DNA from 3 places in the Brevibacillus sp. MS2.2 genome. Region 1 is predicted to be linked to each of the others. Evidence: riboswitches for the same ligand, from Rfam matches in the RefSeq annotation. Region 1 holds a riboswitch; each other region holds the start of a gene.

Region 1 (4,157 bases):
ACAAGGCTTGGGTATTGGCGGAGGTCATGGCACGAGCGGACAGCCTTGGTTTGTTGTAGACAAAGATCTGGAGCGGAATGTCCTGATCGTCGGTGAAGGCTCTGATCATATCCGTTTGTACTCGAAGAGTCTCTTGGCGACCAACGTGAGCTGGGTGAGTGACAAGAAGCCTTCCGAAACGTTTACTTGTACAGCGAAATTCCGTTATCGCCAGCCGGATCAGGGAGTAACCGTTCACCCACTGGAGGATGGTACCGTAGAAGTTGTATTTGATCAGCCGCAAAAAGCAGTGACACCTGGTCAAGCTGTCGTCTTCTACGATGGGGAAGTATGCTTGGGTGGCGGTACGATTGACAAGGTACGCTTAGTCGATAAAGAGAACTAAGATAAGACGGGGGAAGCACTCGGTGGATGCTGCGAAAAAATCAAAAGTGATTATCGTTTCGTTTTTGGCGGGAGCGGTTCTCTTGGCGATCATCTCTTATTTCGGGATGGCCTCCTTGGGGAAAGAGCATATGGCGACGATCCAAAACGTCATCAAGGAGAACGGCGGGGTTGTTACCTCGGGTGGAGTGACAGCGGTTCCGCTGGAAGAAAGTCCTTTTACTAACAGCGGAAAAGGCAATACCATCTACCGCATCTATTATACGAAAGATGGGCAAACGTTGACGGCTTGGTATCGTGCTGATAATGAATCCTCCATCAAGAAAGAGCCGGAAGCATGGATTCTGCCGTGAAAACAAGGATAAACCTGACTGGGAGAGTGAAGGCATCACATGACCCAACATGCTGGACTGCGTGAGCTGGCTGAACTGATTCGAAGACTCGAGCCAGAGTTAGCGAGTGCACAATTAAGTATTCTTGCTCATGAAAATAAAGAGGAAATCGCAACGCTGTTAGTGGAAGGACTCGGTACGAAGGTACCTGTCCAACATAGCTCCGGCGAATATGCGAATCATTTGGCGGTTTTGCGGGTAGGGGCGAACAAGTACACCTTCGCGCAAGATTGGAGAGAAGTGTACATCAGTGAAATCAATTACTGCGCGTGTCGCATACCTCCAGGGGCCCATGGGTTGTTGGTTCACCATATCGATTATCCAGGCGTGATTTATGACGTCTCACGAAAACTGGCTGAATATCAAATCAATGTTTCCAAGTTGAATGTATCGCGCGAGCAAAAAGGGAAGAATGCCCTGCTTATCTCTGTGACCGACGAAGAGATTACACCGACGATTGTAGCTGCCATCGAAGAGCTGCCCCAAATCACCAAAGTGTTATCTCTACAGTAAGCGAATCATGATAAACAAAAACTGCCCGTTTTTTTAGCGGGCAGTTTTTTTCGTAGCGAATTTGAGTCCTTGGCTAACCAAGACTGGCAAAACGGACGAATGATTTTCGGCAACAAATTCTTGGAAGGAAGCTTTGATTTGACCTTTGCCCATGGAGGCTAATCGTTCGACCATCGCCAGGGATTTTTCTTTGACCAAGAACCGGCCATCGTTTTCCAGCTCTCCAATGGTGAGGAGCGCATGGACGTCGAGGTCATCTGTCAGCAGGCTCGGCAATTGGCTCTCCTTCGCAAGCAGGACACTCTCATTCCAGTGGATCGAGGGACTTCCAGCGATATACCGCTGAAAAGCGTGTGGTCTCGACAAAAGTACATGCAAGACAAACAAGCCCCCTAGCGAATGTCCAAAAATCGCTTGCTGCGTCCGATCGATGGGGAAGTCATTTTCGATGCTAGGCTTGAGCTGCTCCTCCAAAAAGGTGAGGAACTGCTCTGCTCCCCCCATCTGAGGCCAGGCGGCTCCTTTTGGGTTGCCAGGAAGCTCTGAGGCGGGAACTTCATAGGTGTAATCAAAGAAACGGGCAGGATGGTACGGATCGTCCGTTGGATACCCAATCCCGACGACGATAGCAGGATACACGCCAGTTCGTTCAGGGCCACGTGATTGTATCCGTATCGCTTCGGTCATGGTGGCAAAAACAGAGTTGCCATCTAGCAAATATATGACGGGAAAGCCTGATTCCGGAGGGGGATCGGCAGGAACACTTACGAAAATATGATAGTCCCGCTCTTGATAAGTCATGCTTTTACTGTAAGAACGAGGAATGACGACAGGTTGATAGTCGGTGCTTTTCATGAGGGCTACTCTCCAATCTTTCCATGGCTAACCAACACGCACAAAATCTATTATATGAACGAGAACCAGAGATTAGCAATAGCCGAAAAAGGAGAATAGTTAGTTTTCGAAAAGAGCGCATACTGAGCTTGACTCCTACGATATATTGAGGTAAAGTAAGTTTTGCCAACTACATATTGATGCGGTAAGGTGTTTGCCAGCCAGATTTGGTAGACTTAATAGGGAAGTCGGTGAGAATCCGACGCGGTCCCGCCACTGTAATGAGAGAGTTCCATTTGCGAAAGAATGCCACTGATCATGAACGATCGGGAAGGTGAGAATGGAGCGATGATCCAAAAGCCAGGAGACCTGCCTAACCGCTTGCACTGTTTAACCTACGGGAGATAGGGAAGTGTTCGAGCGCTCAATTCGCATTGGCGAATTGCTAGATGGAAGTCATCACGCGCATTCGGCATGTAAACGTCGGATGCGCTTTTACTTTGGCTAAATAACATACATACAGAGTAAAAAATGCAGGATAGGATGAGGGACATGCTAATCGCTTATGATTCAAAAACAGGAAACGTCCGAAGATTCGTCAACAAAATTAATTTGCCACATGTGGAAATTGATCAAGATATGGTGCTGGACGAGCCATTCATTTTGATCACATACACGACGGGATTCGGACAAGTGCCGGAGAAGGTGGCGACGTTCCTGAAGCGAAATCATGTCCATCTGCGCGGAGTATCTGCCAGCGGCAACCGCAACTGGGGAACCAGCTTTGCCAAAAGCGCGGATACGATCGCGAGCCAATACGGCGTTCCGGTGATTTCTAAATTTGAACTGTCCGGTACCGGCCGTGACGTGGAACAATTTACGAGTGGGGTGGCAGCAATTGCGGCATATTGAATTGAACAACGAACTGATGCAGCGTGGCAATGACGGATTTTATCAACTGGAAAAGGATCGGGAAGCGGTTGCGGTCTTCATGGAAGAAGTGCAGTCCAACACGATGACTTTTGGCAGTGTCAAAGAACGCATGGACTATTTGATCGAGAATGACTTCTATGAAAACGTCTATGAAACATACACTGTTGAGCAGGTCGATGAAGTTTTCCGTTTGGCTTATGATGCTGATTTTCAATTTGCTTCGTACATGGCTATCTCCAAATTTTATAAAGATTACGCCTTGAAAACGAACGATAAATCGATGTACTTGGAGCAGTATCCAGACCGGGTGGCCGTTGTGGCACTGTCCCTTGGACAAGGTGACTTTGAGCTCGCCAAGCGTTTAACAGTATCCATGATGGATCAACGCTTGCAGCCAGCGACACCAACCTTCCTGAACGCAGGCAAAAGCCGCCGTGGAGAAATGGTCTCCTGCTTCTTGCTCGAAATGGATGATTCACTGAACTCCATCAACTTTATTTTGGGAACTTGTATGCAGCTATCCAAAATTGGCGGCGGTGTAGCCGTGAACCTGTCCAAGCTTCGCGGACGGGGAGAGCCGATCAAAGGCGTCGAGGGCGCAGCAAAAGGTGTCATGCCCGTTCTCAAGCTGTTGGAGGATGCGTTTTCCTACGCGGATCAAATGGGGCAACGCAAAGGCTCAGGAGCAGCGTACTATAACATCTTCGGCTGGGATATCAACGAGTTTCTTGATTGCAAAAAGATCAATGCAGATGAAAAAGCACGCATCAAAACGTTGTCCATCGGCCTGATCGTACCAAATGTGTTCTACAAGCTGGCTGAGGAAAACAAGCCATTGACTGTGTTTGCTCCGTTCTCCGTGTACAAAGAATACGGCGTGCATCTGGATGATATGGACCTCGATGATATGTACGAGGAGCTCTTGGCAAACGATCGCATCAAGAAAAAGACTGTGATGAGCGCACGCGAGATGTTGACCAAAATCGCGATGATCCAAATGGAATCAGGCTATCCGTACATCATGAACAAGACGAATGCGAACAACAACCATGCGCTGAAAGATCTTGGTTCGGTGAAAATGTCCAACCTGTGCACGGAAAT
Region 2 (4,157 bases), on a different contig from region 1:
ACGCAAAAATCGATGCCGTGCAAAACTGGCGTATCCTGATACGATTTTTGCAAGTTACGCACATTGATCATCGCTTACGTTACCTCTTCCTAAAGCGTTTATTTTGCTTCAATAAATAGGCGAAAAACGGTGCTCCCAAAAATGCTGTCACGACGCCGAGCGGGATTTCCGTTGGACTCAACAGCATTCTGGCAAGCGTGTCGGCCCACAATACGTAAATACCACCGAAGATCGCAGCCATGGGCAGTAAAATACGATGGTCAGGACCAACCAGCAATCGGACGAGATGCGGTACCACCAGGCCAACGAATCCGATAATTCCCGCGATAGAAACTGCCGCTGCGGTCAGGAAAGTCGAGACGACCAGAACCACGAGCTTCGTTCGATCCACATGGACGCCGAGATGCGCTGCCTGCCGCTCCCCTAACGCAAATAGGTTCAAGGAACGCGCATAGCTCACAAGCACCATTCCACCTATGACCAAGTACGGAATCAAGACAGATGTAAAGGCCCAGCCGCGAAATGACAGGCTGCCCATAAGCCAGAACACGATCTCATTCACCGTCTGGTCAGATAGCGACACCATAAAGGAAACGAGCGAGCCGAGAAAAGCCTGCACCACGACACCAGACAAAATCAAGGTCTCGGTTTGCAGCTTTCCTTGCGTTTTCGCGAGTCCAAGTACGATCCATAAACTGAGCAGTCCTGTAAGAAAAGCGACGACAGGCGTGCTCCATGCACCCAAAAAGCTGATTTGCAAACCAAAAAGGATCAAGAAGGCTGCTCCGACAGCAGAACCGGATGCCACGCCCATCGTAAACGGATCAGCGAGCGGATTGCGCAAAACGCCCTGAAAGCCCGCTCCTGCAAGTGACAAGCAGGCCCCAATCAAGACAGCCAATACAACGCGTGGAAAACGAACCTTCATGACAATTTGCTCAGAAGACTCTGGCCACGTTACGCTGATCCACTCAGACAAGCCCGGGATTTGATGAAGCAGGATGAGCCATACTTGCGAAATGGGGAGTTGGGCCGCCCCCATCGAGATGCTGATAACTATTGATGCCAGAAGAACGAAACAGCTTACTCCTCCCCATATGAACAATCGTTTCTTCATTTTATTTCACCAGGTCAGGGTAAATCGTCTTGGCTACTTCGATCAACCCTTGTGTAATACGTGGACCAGGACGGGACAAAATATTTTGGTCCATGCCAAAGATTTGTTTTTCACGGATCGCCTTCATTTTATCCCAGCCATTGCGATTCGCGATCAGATCCTCCAGCTTGACGCCAGACTTTTCATCGGTAATTCCGCTCGCATACAAAATGACGTCCGGGTCGTTTTGCAAAATCTTTTCTTCACTGATCGGATTCCATCCTTCGGTGTCGGAAGCAATGTTTGTCGCTCCAGCCAGCGTGATGAGTTCGTCCATGAATTCGCCTTTTCCGACTGTCCAGCCCGGGGAAAATTCCAGGTATACCTTTTTCTTCTCTTCCGGTTTTACATTTTTCACTGCTTCTTGAACGTACGCGATGTCTTTCTTCATTTGCGCGACGACTTTTTCGGCTTGTTCCTGTGTATTCGTGATAACTCCCATCGTCAAAACATTGTTAAGGATATCATCCATCTTTGTCGGATGGCTAATATAGACTGGCATCCCGAGAGATTTGAGCTTGTCAGCCACTGGCTTCTCCATCGAAATTCCACCAACGATCATATCCGGCGTTTGAGCGAGAATTGCTTCTTCGTTTGGTTTGACGACCCCGCCAACTTTTGGCTTTGCCTTCGCCGCATCTGGATAATCATCATAGTCTGAGACAGCTACGATCCGATCTTCCAAGCCTAGTGCGAACAAAATCTCAGTCTCGGCAGGTGATGTTGAGACAATTCGCTCAGGAGCTTTTGCAAAGGTTACTTCTTTTCCTGCCGCATCCGTGACTGTCAATGGATACGTTGTTTGTTTTGCAGACTGCTCGGCCGCATTCTCTTGCGGTGCTGGCTGCGGTGCGCTTGTTTGTCCTCCTGGTGCTGGCTGGCTGTTATCGTTACCCGCACAACCTGCAAGGCTCGCCGCAACTAGCAGGGGGATCATGAATCGCAATGAACGTTTCATATGTAGAACTTCCTTTCTGCATGTCAAATCGACTGTTATTTCCAATAAAAAAGCGACCCTTGCTTCCATTCGGAAATCAAAAGGGTCGGCACCTTTGGGCAAACAGACAGGATGGTCTGCTTCCTGAAATAGGCCGATCCTTTCCGCGAAGGCAACAGGCACGAAAACAAACAGGCAGGTCTCCTGGCTTACGGCTGAGGAACGAGCCGATTTACAGTGGCGGGACCGCGTCGGATTTTCACCGACTTCCCTTTTCACCCGATCTTTTTGTTAGAAAGACGAGGCACCTATTTGCTGTTACGTTTGAAATTGTCACAGTTCATGACTCATCCTACATCATAGCATTCCTTGGATGAAAAAAGAATGACAAACACATAAGGCAGTACTTTCTTGCCTGCTAAAAATGAAAAATGCCTGAACAAAAGGTTCAGGCAAATGTAAAGCTTTTGGCAGGCTATTACCCTCGTTTGTGCAAATAATCCAGAATGCCCATGGAGCATACTTGCAAATCGAGCTTGAGTACCTCGAAAACTTCGTGGTCCTCATTAATGCCTTGTGACTGTAGATGATCCGAGACTCGTTCAACTAACTTACGAGACAGCTCGTCATAAGTTTGACCAGCAGCAAGCGTTGATTCTCCTTCCGCCACAAATATGGGGAGCCACTCACGAATTTGGCGGTACACGTCGTCTACCTGCTCTGACATCCCAAAATGACCAAAGTAAATCCGACTCAACTTGCTCGCTTCAAAACGGCTTAAAGACGCTAACATGGCATCCGGGTCAAACTGATTCGGCGAAGTAGATGGCAGCACGAGGTGAATACCATCCTTTTTAAGCTGTGGATAGAGTACACCTGCGGTATCACCTGTGAACATGCCGCGGCTTACGGGATCGTAGATGCTGAAGTGATGATTGGCGTGACCTGGGGAATCCAGAAACTCCAATGTGCAATTCCGTCCGATCTTGAGTGTATCTCCGTCCCCGCGAATCAAAATCCGCTCCTCGAAAACTGCCTCAATCGGATCAAACAATCGATCAAAATCATCATGATACACGGCTCTCGCGCCTGCGATCAGTCGGCTCGGATCTATGAGATGACGTGCACCTTTCGGGTGGACAACGACCTTTGCATTCGGACAATCCTTCAGAAACAGTCCTACTCCTCCTGCATGATCCAGGTGAATGTGCGTCACGATGATGTATTTTACTTGTTCCGGCGTATAACCGAGCTTGGCGAGACCAGCCTTGATGTATGGGACAGAGGGGCTTGGCCCTGTTTCTACCAATGTAAGCTCCTCTTCCGCGATCACATACGTCCCCGTACGTTCCGCCCAGCCCATATCGAAACCGTCTATTAAATGGATGCGTTCCCCTAAGTCGATTGGCTGTGATGATTGCATGTAAATACTCCTCCTTTTCAAAAAGTCTCGAGATGCCATTTTGTTGTAGGAATATTTACACTTTACCATCTATTTTGGACGCATTGGAGATAAACAACACAAAATCTTCATATTTTTATCGTATGATGAGGGCAGCAAAAACAATTCCATTATCTGGAGGGGTGCAAAATGGGTCAGCTTTTTTCTGAGTTACGACCTGAGCATGAGAAGTTTATCAAGAAGCAACGGATGTTCTTTGTTGCCTCTGCTCCTATGGACAAAGATGGTCACGTGAATCTTTCACCGAAAGGATACGATTCTTTTCGCATAATATCCCCTAATGAGGTCGCCTATTTAGACCTGACTGGAAGTGGAAACGAAACCAGTGCACATCTACAGGAAAATGGCAGGATTACGATCATGTTCTGTGCATTTGAAGGCCCCCCTCTCATCATGCGCCTATTCGGCAAAGGAACGGTTATTCTCCCAGATACACCTCGGTGGGATGAGCTCGTAAATGATTTCCCGCTTCTGCCTGGTGCTCGTCAAATCATTACCGTAAACATACAGGAAGTAAAGACTTCTTGCGGCTGGGCTATCCCCTTCTATTCCTATTCAAAAGAACGCGAAACCCTTCAGAAATGGACTTTGGCTAAAGACGA
Region 3 (4,157 bases), on a different contig from region 1:
CTAAAAGAATCAGGCAAAGCGTTATTCGAATAAAAGCACCAGAAAGCCACTGAAAAATCGAGAAAAACTCCATGTTCTCGATGTCTTTTCCGATTGTGAGTAGCCGCCATTGTTCAAATGCAGGAAAACGTTGACGAGCGGACTCCACAGGTCCAAATTCTGCAATTGCTCCTGTCAGTGGGCTGAGTGTCAACAGCAGTGTGATACCGAGCATGACAAAAAAGTGTACGAGTCGAAACGGCTTTCGTACGTGATGCTGGAGCAAAAGGAGCAGAAACAGCTCGGTGAAACCGCCGCCAACGTAAAGCATCCCATGTAGCAGCGGACGAAAACCGTTTTGGAAAAGCGGGAGCAAAAAACTATAATCCTTTTTGGGAATATTGCCAAAAGCGACGAAAAATCCGAGCAACACGACTACGGGGAGCAAGACGCCTGCTGTGATTCCAACGGAGGTCATACCTCCAATAGAAGCGAGTACACATAGCCCGACCAAGGCTAAAGCGGTCACCCACTCGGGTGTACGAGGCAAGTAGTTTACGGTTGTCCAAGTTTGCGTATCGATCAGATTCGTCAGCGCCATGAGGTACAGGCAGATCATGATTGGAACGAGCAAGAGATTGCTGACGATTTTTCCTGACCGTTGTGAAATCCATTCATACAAAGATTGTTGATCCAAACTTCGATTAACCACAAACAGCAAATACGCCCAGAAGGAAAAAGGGATACCAGCAAGTAACACGCTCAACCAAGCATCTCTTCCGGCTTTACTCAATAAGAGGGGGATGACGGTTACGTGGTTCGTAATGCCGATCGTCAGCATCATCACCATAATGGCTTGACCAATCCCGATTTTTCCGTCCACTTTCATGAAAGACTTATCCCCCTGTGCGTGGTGGTGCTGTTAGGATTTGCCTGCTTGCTTGGAAATATGTATCACGTATAAAGGTTACATCCGTCCGAAAAAGTATGGTATTCTACTATGAGGTAAAAAGGTAGAAACGGAGTAAGGAGTGCAGCCGATGTATCAGCTCATAAGAAAATATCTGTTCCAGCAAGATGCGGAAGAGATTCATGAAAAGACAATTGGTGCCTTAAGGCTGGTGGAGGATTCTGCTCCAGGCAAAAGCATCCTGAAGATGATCTATCAGGTAAAAGACCAGCGATTGGAGAATAAGCTGTGGGGAATGACGTTTCCGAATCCAGTCGGACTTGCAGCCGGTTTTGATAAAAATGCAGAAGTCTATCATGCGTTAGGTGCTCTTGGTTTTGGGTTTGTGGAAATCGGGACGTTGACGCCGCAGGGGCAGCCAGGCAATCCGAAGCCGCGTTTGTTCCGCTTGCCGGAACATCAAGCTGTCATTAACCGGATGGGCTTCAACAATCACGGTGCGTATTTGGCTTCCCAGCATTTGGTCGATTACGCATACTCAGATGTTCCGATTGGGATTAACATCGGAAAAAACAAAGTAACGCCGAATGAAGAGGCGGCCATCGACTATAGCAAATGTATGGACATGCTCTATGCATACGGTCACTACTTCGTCATTAACATCAGCTCTCCGAATACCCCGAATCTGCGTGACTTGCAGGAAACAGAGAGCTTGCGTCATTTGGTGCGTGCAGTAAGGGAAAAGGCATCTGAAATGGAAGCACGTTCCATCAAGAAAAAACCGATATTGCTGAAAGTAGCACCAGACATGTCGGATGAGCACATGCGCGATGTTGTTCACGCTGCTGTGGAAGAAGGCATTTCCGGAATTATCGCAACCAATACGACCTTGTCACGTGAGGCAGTTTCCGGACATCGATTTGCCGAGGAAGCGGGCGGCTTGAGCGGAAGACCTCTTACGGAGCGTTCCACTGCTTGGGTGAAGGAGATTTATCAAGAAGTAGGAGACAAGGTACCAATCATCGGTGTCGGGGGCATTTATAACGGCGAAGATGCCTACGCGAAAATCCGAGCAGGAGCCAGTCTCATTCAGGTGTATACAGGGATGATTTATCAGGGCCCAGGTATTGCTAAGCAAATCAACAAAAAGCTGCTCAAGCTCATGCAGCGGGATGGTTTTAAACATATTAGTGAAGTAATTGGTGTAGACGCAAAAGAATAGAGAGAACAAGTACGCATAGGTCGATGGCTCCGTTTGTAGTGGGTCATCGACTTATGCGTTTTCACTTATATTCTTCCGATTTATGTAGTGATCCGGTATAATGATGTGGGACAAACATGAATTATCTGTCAATTGTATATTGTCGGCGTTAGGTGCCTTTATGTGAAGCATAAAGGGTAACAGGGAATCGGGTGAAAGTCCCGAGCGGTCCCGCCACTGTAACCAGGGAGCTCTCTTTGAGAAGGAAACCACTCATTTTCGTATGGGGAAGGACAAAGAGCGCATGGATCTGGAAGCCAGGAGACCTACCTATAAGCCACACCCACAGAACCTTCGCGGAAAGGAGCGGTGAATACGGGCAATGAGGCTGTATAGTCAGTCTGTTGTTTTGTGTGCACAATCTCGTCCAGTGATGGATGGGATTTTTTTGTTTGTAGGAATAGAACGAAAGTCAGTGAAGGGGGAAGGAACATGAATCGATCTCGTCTGGTATCTACTGGTCTGATGATCGCGGGGTTTGTCCTGTATTTTTTGCTCAATGAACCAGAGACAGGACATGCGATGCACATCATGGAAGGGTATTTGCCATTATCCTGGGCCTTATTTTGGTGGGCTGTCTTCTTGCCGTTTTTTATACTTGGGATTCGCTCGATTAACAAGATTGTAAAAGAACATCCTGAAATGAAGCTCCTTATTGGCGTTGCTGGAGCGTTTGCGTTTGTTTTATCTGCACTGAAAATCCCTTCGGTTACAGGCAGCAGCTCTCACCCGACTGGAACAGGCCTTGGCGCCATTATGTTTGGACCTTTTGCGATGTCTGTGTTAGGGAGTATGGTGCTCTTGTTTCAAGCCTTGCTTTTGGCACATGGAGGCTTGACTACGCTAGGAGCAAATGCTGTATCCATGGCGGTAGTAGGACCACTGGTGGCATACGGAATCTATCGAATGATCATGAAAGTGGGCGGAAGCCAGCGTCTGGCTGTTTTTGCGGCGGCTGCTTTGGCTGACCTCGCTACGTATGTGGTGACTTCCATTCAACTGGCGCTCGCATTCCCGGCTGAATCTGGTGGAGTGTTGGCCTCGTTTGCCAAATTTGCAGGAATTTTTGCATTCACGCAAGTGCCGCTCGCAATCAGTGAAGGGCTGTTGACCGTTCTTGTTTGGAACTGGTTGTTATCTTACAACGCAAAAGAGCTTACACAGCTTCGTTTGCTCAAACGGGAGGAATCGCTGTGAAAAAAGGATGGAACTGGCTATTGCTCTTGGGGGTAATCGTACTGGCGATTGTCCCGTTGTTGCTGGTGCAGGATTCGGAATTTGGCGGCGCAGACGGCGTGGCGGAGGAAGCGATCAAGGAAATTGCCCCGAACTACGAACCGTGGTTCCAGCCGCTGATAGAACCGCCAGGAGGAGAGACGGAGAGTCTATTGTTTGCGGTGCAGGCGGCGTTGGGAGCGGGAGTGGTTGGCTACGCAGTGGGTTTGTACAAAGGTCGGTTGGATAAGCGGAAAAAATGAACGGGCTCCAACTTGATTCTCTTTCTTATCAAAACAGGCTGAAACGTCTGCCTCCAGCACATAAGCTATTGCTGGCGAGTGCATTGTTACTGCTCGTCCTGGTGGGACATGTATGGATGCAGATGGCGGTCGTTGTCTGGATGACGGTATGGGTAGTAGTGTATGCCCGTATTCCTGTCCGTATCTACTGTGCCTTTATGATCGTGTCGCTCTCGTTTTTCATGGCGGGGCTCCCTGCCCTATTGGTAGAAGGAGCGAGGGCAGGAGAAGTACAGGTCCAGGTCGCGGCAGTATGGGAACTGGGTTCGTATGTTCTCTATGTGCCGATGTCTTCCTTCAGTAAAGTTTGGATCTTATTTTGGCGTACCATGGCGAGCTTATCTTGCTTTGCCTTCATTTTGTTTACCGTGCCGTTTGCCGAAATCTTGCAGGTGCTTCGCTGGCTCCGTATGCCTGTCATTGTGACTGACTTATTAATGATCATGTATCGGTTTATTTTTGTGTTGGTAACGATTTCTCACCAGCTCTG

Evidence for each region. Region 1 has a riboswitch for cobalamin ahead of nrdI (class Ib ribonucleoside-diphosphate reductase assembly flavoprotein NrdI). Riboswitches for the same ligand answer to the same signal wherever they lie in the genome.
Region 2: another riboswitch for cobalamin. It lies ahead of HP568_RS09585 (ABC transporter substrate-binding protein); the one in region 1 lies ahead of nrdI (class Ib ribonucleoside-diphosphate reductase assembly flavoprotein NrdI).
Region 3: another riboswitch for cobalamin. It lies ahead of HP568_RS11875 (energy-coupling factor ABC transporter permease); the one in region 1 lies ahead of nrdI (class Ib ribonucleoside-diphosphate reductase assembly flavoprotein NrdI).

Annotation. Positions count from the first base shown of each region.
Region 1 is NZ_JABSUZ010000003.1:135,168-139,324, reverse strand. It holds gene mnmA (tRNA 2-thiouridine(34) synthase MnmA) at 1-385, shown strand, start outside; gene HP568_RS03695 (hypothetical protein) at 408-737, shown strand; gene HP568_RS03690 (ACT domain-containing protein) at 777-1,289, shown strand; gene HP568_RS03685 (alpha/beta hydrolase) at 1,323-2,144, opposite strand; cobalamin riboswitch at 2,315-2,514, shown strand; gene nrdI (class Ib ribonucleoside-diphosphate reductase assembly flavoprotein NrdI) at 2,676-3,035, shown strand; gene nrdE (class 1b ribonucleoside-diphosphate reductase subunit alpha) at 3,022-4,157, shown strand, end outside.
Region 2 is NZ_JABSUZ010000008.1:88,025-92,181, forward strand. It holds gene HP568_RS09575 (heme ABC transporter ATP-binding protein) at 1-71, opposite strand, end outside; gene HP568_RS09580 (FecCD family ABC transporter permease) at 80-1,117, opposite strand; gene HP568_RS09585 (ABC transporter substrate-binding protein) at 1,119-2,114, opposite strand; cobalamin riboswitch at 2,271-2,420, opposite strand; gene HP568_RS09590 (MBL fold metallo-hydrolase) at 2,572-3,516, opposite strand; gene HP568_RS09595 (pyridoxamine 5'-phosphate oxidase family protein) at 3,685-4,157, shown strand, end outside.
Region 3 is NZ_JABSUZ010000010.1:105,717-109,873, reverse strand. It holds gene HP568_RS11885 (GerAB/ArcD/ProY family transporter) at 1-868, opposite strand, end outside; gene HP568_RS11880 (quinone-dependent dihydroorotate dehydrogenase) at 1,020-2,111, shown strand; cobalamin riboswitch at 2,245-2,438, shown strand; gene HP568_RS11875 (energy-coupling factor ABC transporter permease) at 2,583-3,347, shown strand; gene HP568_RS11870 (energy-coupling factor ABC transporter substrate-binding protein) at 3,344-3,628, shown strand; gene cbiQ (cobalt ECF transporter T component CbiQ) at 3,625-4,157, shown strand, end outside.